DNA from 3 places in the Streptomyces sp. SCA2-17 genome. Region 1 is predicted to be linked to each of the others. Evidence: riboswitches for the same ligand, from Rfam matches in the RefSeq annotation. Region 1 holds a riboswitch; each other region holds the start of a gene.
The links. Region 1 has a riboswitch for cyclic di-AMP ahead of PS271_RS01805 (C40 family peptidase). Riboswitches for the same ligand answer to the same signal wherever they lie in the genome.
Positions count from the first base shown of each region.

Region 2: linked by a shared signal. The riboswitch ahead of PS271_RS01330 (C40 family peptidase) and the one ahead of PS271_RS01805 (C40 family peptidase) in region 1 are both predicted to bind cyclic di-AMP.
Region 3: linked by a shared signal. The riboswitch ahead of PS271_RS22550 (M23 family metallopeptidase) and the one ahead of PS271_RS01805 (C40 family peptidase) in region 1 are both predicted to bind cyclic di-AMP.

Region 1 is NZ_CP117521.1:402,913-406,110, reverse strand. It holds gene PS271_RS01815 (helix-turn-helix domain-containing protein) at 1-658, opposite strand, end outside; gene PS271_RS01810 (ATP-binding protein) at 861-1,298, shown strand; gene PS271_RS01805 (C40 family peptidase) at 1,416-1,886, opposite strand; cyclic di-AMP (ydaO/yuaA leader) riboswitch at 1,891-2,066, opposite strand; gene PS271_RS01800 (urease subunit gamma) at 2,803-3,105, shown strand; gene PS271_RS01795 (urease subunit beta) at 3,118-3,198, shown strand, end outside.
Region 2 is NZ_CP117521.1:296,665-299,862, forward strand. It holds gene PS271_RS01325 (S1 family peptidase) at 1-664, shown strand, start outside; gene PS271_RS01330 (C40 family peptidase) at 803-1,276, opposite strand; cyclic di-AMP (ydaO/yuaA leader) riboswitch at 1,281-1,443, opposite strand; gene PS271_RS01335 (carboxylate-amine ligase) at 1,788-2,870, shown strand; gene PS271_RS01340 (sodium/calcium exchanger protein) at 2,913-3,198, opposite strand, start outside.
Region 3 is NZ_CP117521.1:4,977,609-4,980,806, reverse strand. It holds gene PS271_RS22555 (GntR family transcriptional regulator) at 1-482, opposite strand, end outside; gene PS271_RS22550 (M23 family metallopeptidase) at 790-1,599, opposite strand; cyclic di-AMP (ydaO/yuaA leader) riboswitch at 1,613-1,768, opposite strand; gene PS271_RS22545 (M16 family metallopeptidase) at 1,985-3,198, opposite strand, start outside.

The DNA of each region.
Region 1 (3,198 bases):
TGGAGAACGGCAGGACGTGCAGCCGCACGTGTCCCAGCGACCCCGTCTCCACCAGGTGCCGCAGCTGTCCGGCCATGACCTCCGGCCCGCCCACCTCATGGCGCAACACCGCCTCGTCCAGCACGGCGCACACTTCCAGCGGCCGCTCGCCCCGCAGCACCGCCTGCCGCGCCATGCGCACCCGCACCAGCTCCTCGACCTGCTCCGGAGCGGGATCGCCCAGCGCCGCGCGGGTCACGGCCCGGGCGTAGGCGGGCGTCTGGAGCAGGCCGGGCACCACGGTGGTCTCCAGCGTGCTTAACCGTGACGCCTCCGACTCCAGGCTGATGAAGTCCAGATAGGCGGGTGGCAGCCGGTCGCGGTAGGCGTACCACCAGCCGCGCCGGGCCCCCGCCCCCTCGCCCGGCACGGGCGACCCCGCCCCGCACAACGCCCCCAGCAGTGCGCGCAGTTCGGGGTCGGTGACCCCGTAGGCGTCCAGGAGCCGTGCCACGTCCGCCGGTTTCACGCCACTGGCGCCCGTCTCGATCCGGCTGACCTTCGACTGGTGCCAGCCCACCGCGCGCGCGGCCTCCAGGCTCGTCAGCCCGGCCAGTTCGCGCTGGCGGCGCAGCTCCGCCCCCAGCTTGCGACGGCGCACCGCCGGTCCGTAGCGCATTCGGCCCTGCCCTCCCCTAGATCACTGCCACTGTCACTGTCATACGTCAGTGTCAATAGCCCAGTGTGCCGGGCGAATACGGTCGCTCGTCGTAGAGTTCACCGCTTTGAGCGACAGATATATGCATATCTTGGTGGATCGCACGCATCACAGGCGTTATCAGTGGCAGTCTGTCGAGACATCGGCTGAAAGGGCCACCACCATGGCAGACCACCAAGAAGCCACCGTCACCCTGCCGAGCGCTCCCGGCTCGGTCTCCACGGCGCGGCGCTACGTCGCGGAGGTGCTGGCCGACTGGGGACTGCCGGGCGGGACGGACACCGCCGAGACCGTGCGCCTGATCGTCTCGGAGCTCGCCACCAACGCCGTGCAGCACACCCGGGGCCAGTCGCCCACCTTCACCGTGGACGTCCGCCTCGACCGCGACCAGCAGCTGCGCATCGGGGTCACGGACAGCCACCCCCGCTTCCCCCGGCGGCTGCCCGCCGCGGCCCAGCAGGACAACGGCCGCGGCATGGTGATCATCCGCTGTCTCACCGCCGAGTACGGGGGGCGGCTGTTCTTCACCCCGACCTCCGACGGCGGCAAGACGGTGTGGATCTCCCTCCCCTGGACCGTGCCGGTCAGCGCCGAGCGCTGAACTCCCCTCCGGCCGGCCAGGCCCCCCGCACGGGGTGCGGGGGGCCTCGGGCCCTCTCGGGGCGGTGACGGGCCTGTCACCGGTGAGCGGTTACGGGCCTGGCGTCGGCGCGGGGGATCAGCCGACGCGGCCGTAGCGCACGCTGTTGGTCCAGATCCGCTCCAGGCGGACGACCGCGCCGGTCTTGGGCGCGTGCCAGATCCTCCCGTCCCCGGCGTATATCCCGACGTGGTAGATGCCGCGCCCGGAGACGAAGAAGACCAGGTCGCCGACCTCGCGTGCGGACCGCGGGATGTGCTGCGTGCTGTTGTACTGCTGGGCGGCGGTGCGGGGCAGCGATTTGCCGGCCCGCTTGAAGGAGTAGAGCGTCAGGCCCGAGCAGTCGAACCGGTAGGGTCCGGTCGCTCCCCACTGGTACGGGGAGCCCTGCTTCGAGGCCGCGATCCGCAGTGCCATGGTGGAGACGGAAGACGCCTCCGCCTCTGCCGCGCCGCCCGGTGCCAGGACCGTGGCCCCGACGGCGGCGAGAGTGAGGGCCGATGCGGCACCGGCCCTGGACAGCTTCGACGGACGTTTGTGCGCGCCCATGCGCTAACCCTTCGTCAGCCGCCTGTGAAGGATGACCTGTCGGGTTCGGGCAGGCGAAGGTTGCCCGGCCGCCGTCAACGGCTTCACCCCAAGGGCCGACCGCACTACTCTTGGTCGTCCCACCACTCTTGGGTCCTCCATCCCTGCCGTGCACCTAAGTCGACCCGGCATCCCGTCGGCGGCAGGGTTCGGCGTCCGCCGGGACCGCCCCGCCGGGGTGGCGGGGTCTTGTCGTCGCAGGGATCTTGGCGCAGCCGCCGTGCCGATTCCGAGCGGATCCAGGGGTATGTGAGGCTGATCACTCTTGGGCAATTCCGGTGGACACAGGGCGAATTGACGGGGTCGGCGAAAGCCGGCTGAGGCGCTGGCCTGCGGCGGTTCGTACCCGGCCGGGCGCAATCCGGCCGTCCGCCCCAAATCGATCACCGCGCCCCGTCTACGCCGTGATCCTCCATGGGGCGGAGCCGGGTTTATTCGCGCGCGGAGCCCGGCCCCTCCGGCGCGCGTGGCGCGGAGATCCCTTCGCCCCCGGCGCTCTGCGCCGCGGGCCCGCACCGCCCGCGTCGGCACGGCCCGTTCACACCTCCCGTTCCCCGGCTTCGCACACGCCTGCGAACCGGGCCGCGGGCGCGCCGCGGCGACGGCCGCATGTGCGGTACCCGTAGCCGGCCGTACGTGTCGTGCGGACGGACGGCCATGATCCGGCCCAGAAGATCCAGTAGATGCATGCGACAGCCGGACCGGATGGCTATGGCCATGGCAACGCAAAGAGTCAGTTAACGCGTTGGAAAAGGTTGCGCCCTAATCTGCAATCCCTGGCCACCGACCGAAGAACCCCTGGTCAACACCGTGTTGAACTCGGGTTGCGGCCCGGTGCGGCCGGCCGGGACCCCCCGGGACGACAGTGAGGTGGGACATGCAACTCTCCCCGCGTGAGCAGGAACGCCTGCTCCTCCACGTGGCGGCCGACGTCGCCGCGCGGCGCAAGGCCCGCGGCCTGCTCCTCAACCACCCCGAGGCGGTGGCCCTCATCACCGTCCACGTCCTGGAGGGCGCCCGGGACGGCCGCACCGTCGCCGAGCTCATGTCCTCCGGACGCAAGGTGCTCACCCGGGACGAGGTCATGGAAGGCATCCCCGAGATGCTCCCCGACGTCCAGATCGAGGCCACCTTCCCCGACGGCACCAAGCTCGTCACCGTCCACGAACCCATCTGCTGAGGGGCGGACCCGATGATTCCCGGAGAGATCCTGCACGCCGCCGAGCCCGTGGCCCTCAACCAGGGCCTGCACCGCACCCGGCTCACCGTGCTC
Region 2 (3,198 bases), 110 kb from region 1:
CACCGTCACCGGCGCCCGCAAGGACCGCCTCGACAAGGTCGTCGCGAGCCTCGGCGACAAGGCGGTCGTGAAGAGAACGGCCGGGACGCTGCGCCCGTTCATCGCGGGCGGCGACGCGATCTGGGGCAGCGGCGTGCGCTGCTCCCTGGGCTTCAACGTCACCAAGGGCGGCAAGCCGTACTTCCTCACGGCCGGCCACTGCGGCAACGCCTCGCAGACCTGGTCCGCCACCCAGAGCGGCGCCCGGATCGGGGCGACCGAGAGCTCGACGTTCCCCGGCCACGACTACGCGATCGTGCGCTACACCTCGTCCACCGCCCACCCCAGCGCGGTGGACCTCTACAACGGCAGCACCCAGAACATCAGCCGGGCCGGGGAAGCGACCGTCGGCGAGACGGTGCAGCGCAGCGGCAGCACGACCGGCGTCCACGACGGCCAGGTCACGGCCCTCGACGTGACCGTCAACTACGAGGAGGGCGCGGTCGACGGCATGATCGGCACCTCGGTCTGCGCCGAGCCGGGCGACAGCGGCGGCGCGCTCTTCGACGGTGACACCGCCCTCGGCCTCACCTCGGGCGGCAGCGGCGACTGCTCCGCCGGCGGCGAGACGTTCTTCCAGCCCGTACCGGCGGCCCTCCAGGCGTTCGGGGCACAGCTGCCCTGACGCACCCGCGCTCCTCCGGGGATGCCCGCGGAGGGATCCCCGGAGGTCTCCGGGCCGGGGTAGGGTCGCCCCGGCCCGGTCGGGCGTGTGCGGCCCGGGGCGGTCGCCCCGGGCCGTTGGCACGATCAGGTGGCGTGGCTAGTTGACCCGGCCGTACCAGACGCTGCCGGACCAGATCTTCTCCAGACGCACCGACGCACCGGGCTTGGGCGAGTGCCAGATCTTGTTGCTACCCGCGTAGATACCGACGTGGTAGACGTTGCTGCCCGAGTGGAAGAAGACCAGGTCGCCCGCCTGACGGGAGCCGGAGGAGATGTGCCGGGTCTTGTTGTACTGGTCGGCCGCGGTGCGCGGCAGGTTCTTGCCCACCTTCTTGAACGAGTAGAGCGTGAGGCCCGAGCAGTCGAACCGGTTGGGGCCGGCGGCGCCGTACTGGTAGGGGGAGCCCTGCTTGGAGGCCGCGACCTTCAGGGCGGCGGCACCCGGGGTGGCCGCACTCGCCTCGGCCGACATGCCGGGAAGCAGCATGGACGCGGTCACGGTGGCGGCGGTGACCACGGAGGCGGCACCGGCGCGGGACATGAGCGTGGATATGCCAGGGAACGCAGACATGCCAAAACCCTTCGTCATCCGCCTGCGAAAGATGACCTGTCGGGTTCGGGCTGTCGAAGTTGCCCGGCCATCTGAAATGGCTTCACCCCAAGGACCACCGCCATCGTGGTCCGCCGTGCTCGGGTCTCCCGCTCCTGCCGATCCATTCGTTTCTGCTCCGCACCCGGTACGGCGGCAGGACTCGGCGTCCGCCCGGGTCGCCCGCCTCGGTGACGGGATCTTGTTGTTCGCTGCACGATCCTGCATCACGAACTGCCGGAATTCGGAGCCGAAAGGGGCTTCTGTGAACTTCTTCACTTCGCGTGGTCCCGTGGAACCGGGGTGTTACCCGGCATCGTGCGCAGCGTGAAATCCCGTTTATCAAAAGGCGGTTGAAGAACGGATTCGAGTCACCTGGGCGGGGCGCGAAGGACGAGGTGAACGGGGGCGCGGCAGGGCGTCTTTGCGTCAGAAAGCCGCGGCGGCGGGCTCCGTGCGGTTCGCCGCAAGGGCCCGAGGGTAGCCCTACGGCATGCTCACCCTAGGGATCGAGGAGGAGTATCTTCTGCTCGACCCGGCCACCGCACTGCCGGTACCCCTGGCCGACGAGGTCCGGGCGGCGGTCGACCTGGATCCGGTCGTGCACGAGCGGGAGATTCAGGCGGAGCTGTTGCAGGCCCAGGTGGAAGTCGCCACTCCGGTCTGTTCCGATCTCGCCGAGGCCGGCCGGCACCTGCTGCGGCTGCGCCACGCGGTGAGCTCCGCCGCCAAGCGGTCCGGCTGCCGGATCGCCGCCTGCGGAACGGCGCCGTGCTCGGGCCCCGAGCCCGTCCCGGTCACCATCAACCCGCGCTATCTGGCGATGCGGGCGCGTGCCGCCCAGCTCGTGGACGAGCAGTTCGTCCACGGCATGCACGTCCATGTCGCCATCCCCGACCGCGAGATGGGCGTCGCGGTCCTCAACCGGGTGCGGCCCTGGCTGCCCGTCCTCGTCGCCATGGCGGGCAACTCCCCGCTGTGGAACGGCCAGGACACCGGCTTCTCCAGCTGGCGGACCGTGGTCTACAGCCGCTGGCCGGTCAGCGGACCGCCGCCGTACTTCCACGGCCTCGCGGACTACGAGGAGCGCATCGACGCGCTGATGACGGCCGGTGCGATCGCGGACCGGGGCCAGCTGTACTGGCAGGCGCGGCTCTCGGAGCGCTATCCCACGATCGAGGTGCGCTGCCTGGACGTGCAGTTGCGGGCCGACGACTCCGTCATGTTCGCCGGCATCGTCCGCGGGCTGGTGGCCACCGCCCTCCGCGACGAGAAGGCCGGGCGGCCCCCGACGCCCTGCCTGCCGGAGCTGCTCGCCGCCGCGAACTGGCACGCCGCGCGGCACGGGCTCGACGGGGTGCTCGTCGACCCCGCGGGCCTGCGCCGCGCCGCGGACGACGTCGTCCGCTCCCTCCTCGTCCACATAGGGCAGTCGCTGGAGGAGGCGGGCGACACCCGGCAGGTGAGCTCGCTGGTGCACCGGCTGCTGCGCCGGGGCACCCCGGCCGACCGGCAGCGCCGGGCGCTGGCCACGGACGGGCTGAAGGCGGTGATGGAGCTGATCGCGGAGCCGTAGGCCACGGCCGGGCGCCCTCGCCGGAATCCTGCCGGCACCCCGTCAGAAGTGCGGATCGCCCTCGATCCGCCCGCCGAGGGCCCGCCCGGTGGCCGGGAGGTGCCGGACCCGCGTCGTCAGCAGGAGGGCCGCCAGGCCCAGGTAGACGTAGGTCAGCACCTGGCGGGCGTACTCGCCGGGCAGCGCGAACTGCACCGCGAACAGGACGAACAGCGCGGCCGCCTGCCACCGCGCGAAGCGCAGGTCCAGCAGGACGACGACGGCCAGGACGGTCTGCGCGGCCGTCAGGGCGACCTCGTCGACCTGACGGGTGACCAGCGGCAGGGCC
Region 3 (3,198 bases), 4.6 Mb from region 1:
TCGACGGGCCGCACCGGCGGCTCCGCCGCGTACACCCAGGCGATCTTGAGCCGCAGCTGGGTGAGCAGCCCCGCGATGCTGGGGCTTCCGGACGCCTGGGCGAGCGTCTCGTCGAACCAGTCGCCCAGCGGCCGCAGCTCGCCCGTACGGCCGCCCCGGGCCCGCTCCTGGCCCAGCCTGACCAGCCCGCGCAACACCTTCAGGTGCGCCTCCGTGCGGCGCTGCGCGGCGCGCGCGGCGCCCAGCGGCTCCAGCAGGGCGCGCACCTCCAGCAGATCCGCGGCCTCCTGCTCGGTGGGCTCGGCGACGCACGCGCCGGCGTGCCGCCGGGTGGTCACGAACCCTTCCGAGGCGAGGGTGCGCAGCGCCTCGCGCACGGGCACGCGGGAGACGCCGTAGCGGCGCGCGAGGACTTCCTCGGTGAGCCGGCTGCCGGGCGGAAACGTGCCGGAAACAATGTCGTCACGAATCGCCGTGCACACGGCATGCGCGGAAATCCGACGGCTCTCTTGAGCCGCTGTCCCCTCACCGTTCACGTACGGCCCCGCATGGGTGGACCTCCGGATAACCCCCGCGAAACGCGGCCGATTGACGTTTGTTCAGCGACTCTATTGCAGAGGCCCGCGATTTCCGACGGCGCACGGGAAGTCATCGATATGTTTTGGCCAACACGGGGGCGGGCAGCGGGCCGGCGGACGGACTCGGGCCGGGCACGGCGAAGGCCCCGGCCGGTGGGCCGGGGCCTTCGTCAGGCGATGGGGCGCGCGGGGCGCCGCCGGGCGCGGTGCGTCAGAGGGAGACGCCGTGCTCGGCGAGGTACGCGACGGGGTCGATGTCGGTGCCGTAGACGGCGCCCGTGCGGGCCTCGAAGTGCAGGTGCGGGCCGGTGACGTTGCCCGTGGCGCCGGAGAGGCCGATCTGCTGGCCGGCGGTGACGCTCTGGCCGACGGAGACGCCGATGGACGACAGGTGGCCGTACTGCGTGTACGTGCCGTCGTTGTGCTTGATGACGACGTTGTTGCCGTACGCGCCGCCCCAGCCCGCCTCGACGACGGTGCCGGCGCCCACAGCCTGGACCGAGGTGCCGGTCTCGGCGTGGAAGTCGACGCCGGTGTGGCTGCCGGAGGACCACAGGCCGCTGGAGGCCTTGTAGGACGTGGAGACGTACGAGCCGGCGATCGGCGAGACGAAGGTGTTGAGGCGCTTGCGCTCCTGCTCGCGGGCGATGCGCTCCTGCTCCTTGCGCTCGGCCTCGGCCTTGCGCTTGGCCTCGTCGTCGGCCTTCTTGACGTCGGCGGCCTGCTGCTTGGCGGCGGCCTCGGCGTCGTGGGCGGCCGCGGACTCGGCGGCGGCGCTGCTCTGGACCTGAGCCTGCTCGCCGATGCGGCCGGCGGTGTCCTCGCCGATGACGACGGCCTGGGTCAGGCCGGTGTCCTCGGTGGTGCGGTGGACGTCGTCGGGGGAAGCGGCCAGCGCCGGGGCGGCGAAGCCCGCGACGACACCGGTGGCGGCGAGGGTGGCTATGCCCGCCGCGTTCGCGCTGACGCGAACGGCGCGGCTCGGCTTGCGGTGTTTCCCGGTGGCACGAGTGAACGCCATGGGTGAGGCTGGTCCTTTCCTTCCCTCTCGCCTACCGGGTTAGCTGACGGGTTCGGAGCAGGAAGGTCTCCTACGGATCCCTCCGGAAAGGGGCCCGATTCACCCCAGGGACACTTGGGTCCCCGGCTCCCCTGGCTCGCGCCGTACGGGGACTCGGCGATGTCTGCCCGGGCCGCGGATGCGACGCACATCTGACGGACAGACGCTTTGACGCTAGACGCCGTCACTTTCGATCGGCAAACAGAAGCCCCATTTTGTGGCCCACGCCACAGTGCAGACGTGCAACCACTCCGCTAAACCGGACATTTGGCAGGCACGCGCGCCTGCCGGGCGCGCGTGCCTGCCGGTTGACGGCAGGTCGGCGGGGCCGGCCCGCCGCCGGGGTTCAGCCCGTGATCACGGTCACGTCGCCGATGCCGAGGGCCCGGACGGGCTCCTCGATCTGCGCGGCGTCACCGACGAGCACCGTCACCAGCCGGTCGACCGGGAAGGCGTTGACGACGGCGGCCGTGGCCTCCACCGTGCCCGTCGCGGCGAGGCGCTCGTACAGCCGCGCCTGGAAGTCGTCCGGGAGGTGCTGCTCGACCTGGTCGGCCAGCGTCCCGGCGACGGCCGCGGCCGTCTCGTACTTGAGCGGGGCGACGCCGACGAGGTTCTGCACGGCGGAGTCGCGCTCCTCGTCCGTCAGGCCGCCTTCGGCGAGGGTGCGCAGCACCGTCCACAGGTCCCCCAGGGCGGGGCCGGTGGAGGCGGTGTCCACCGAGCCGCTGATGGCCAGCATGGCCGCGCCGGTGCCCTCCGGGGAGGACAGCAGCACCTGGCCGAAGGCCCGGACGCCGTAGGTGTAGCCCTTCTCCTCGCGCAGGACGCGGTCCAGGCGGGAGGTGAGGGTGCCGCCGAGGCAGTACGTGCCTACGGACTGGGCGGGCCACACCGCGTCGTGCCGGTCGGCGCCGACGCGGCCGATGAGGAGCTGCGTCTGGACCGCGCCGGGGCGGTCCACGATGACGACACGGCCGGTGTCGTCGGCGGTGACCGGCGGCAGCGGGTGCGGCTCGGCCGGGGAGCCCGTCCAGGCGCCGAGCGAGTCGGCGAGGGCCCCGTCGAGGTCGATGCCGGTGAAGTCGCCGACGACCACGGCGGTCGTGGTGGCGGGCCGGACGTGGGCCTCGTAGAAGGCGCGCACGGAGGCGGCGTCGATGCGGGCGACGGTCTCCTCGGTGCCCTGGCGGGGGCGGGACATCCGCGACCCGGCCGGGAAGAGCTCCTTGGAGAGCGCCATGGCGGCCCGGCGGGAGGGGTTGGCCAGCTCGTGCGGGATCTCGTCCAGACGGTTGCCCACCAGGCGCTCGATCTCGTGGTCCGGGAAGGCCGGGGCGCGCAGGGCGTCGGCGACGAGGCCGAGGGCCTTGGCGAGGCGGGAGGCCGGCACCTCCAGGGAGAGGCGCACGCCGGGGTGGTCGGCGTGGGCGTCGAGGGTGGCGCCGCAGCGCTCCAGCTCGGCGGTGAACTCCTCGGCGGTGTGCTTGTCGGTGCCCTCGGACAGGGCGCGCGCCATGATGGTGGCGACGCCGTCGAGGTCCTCGGGCTCGGCGTCCA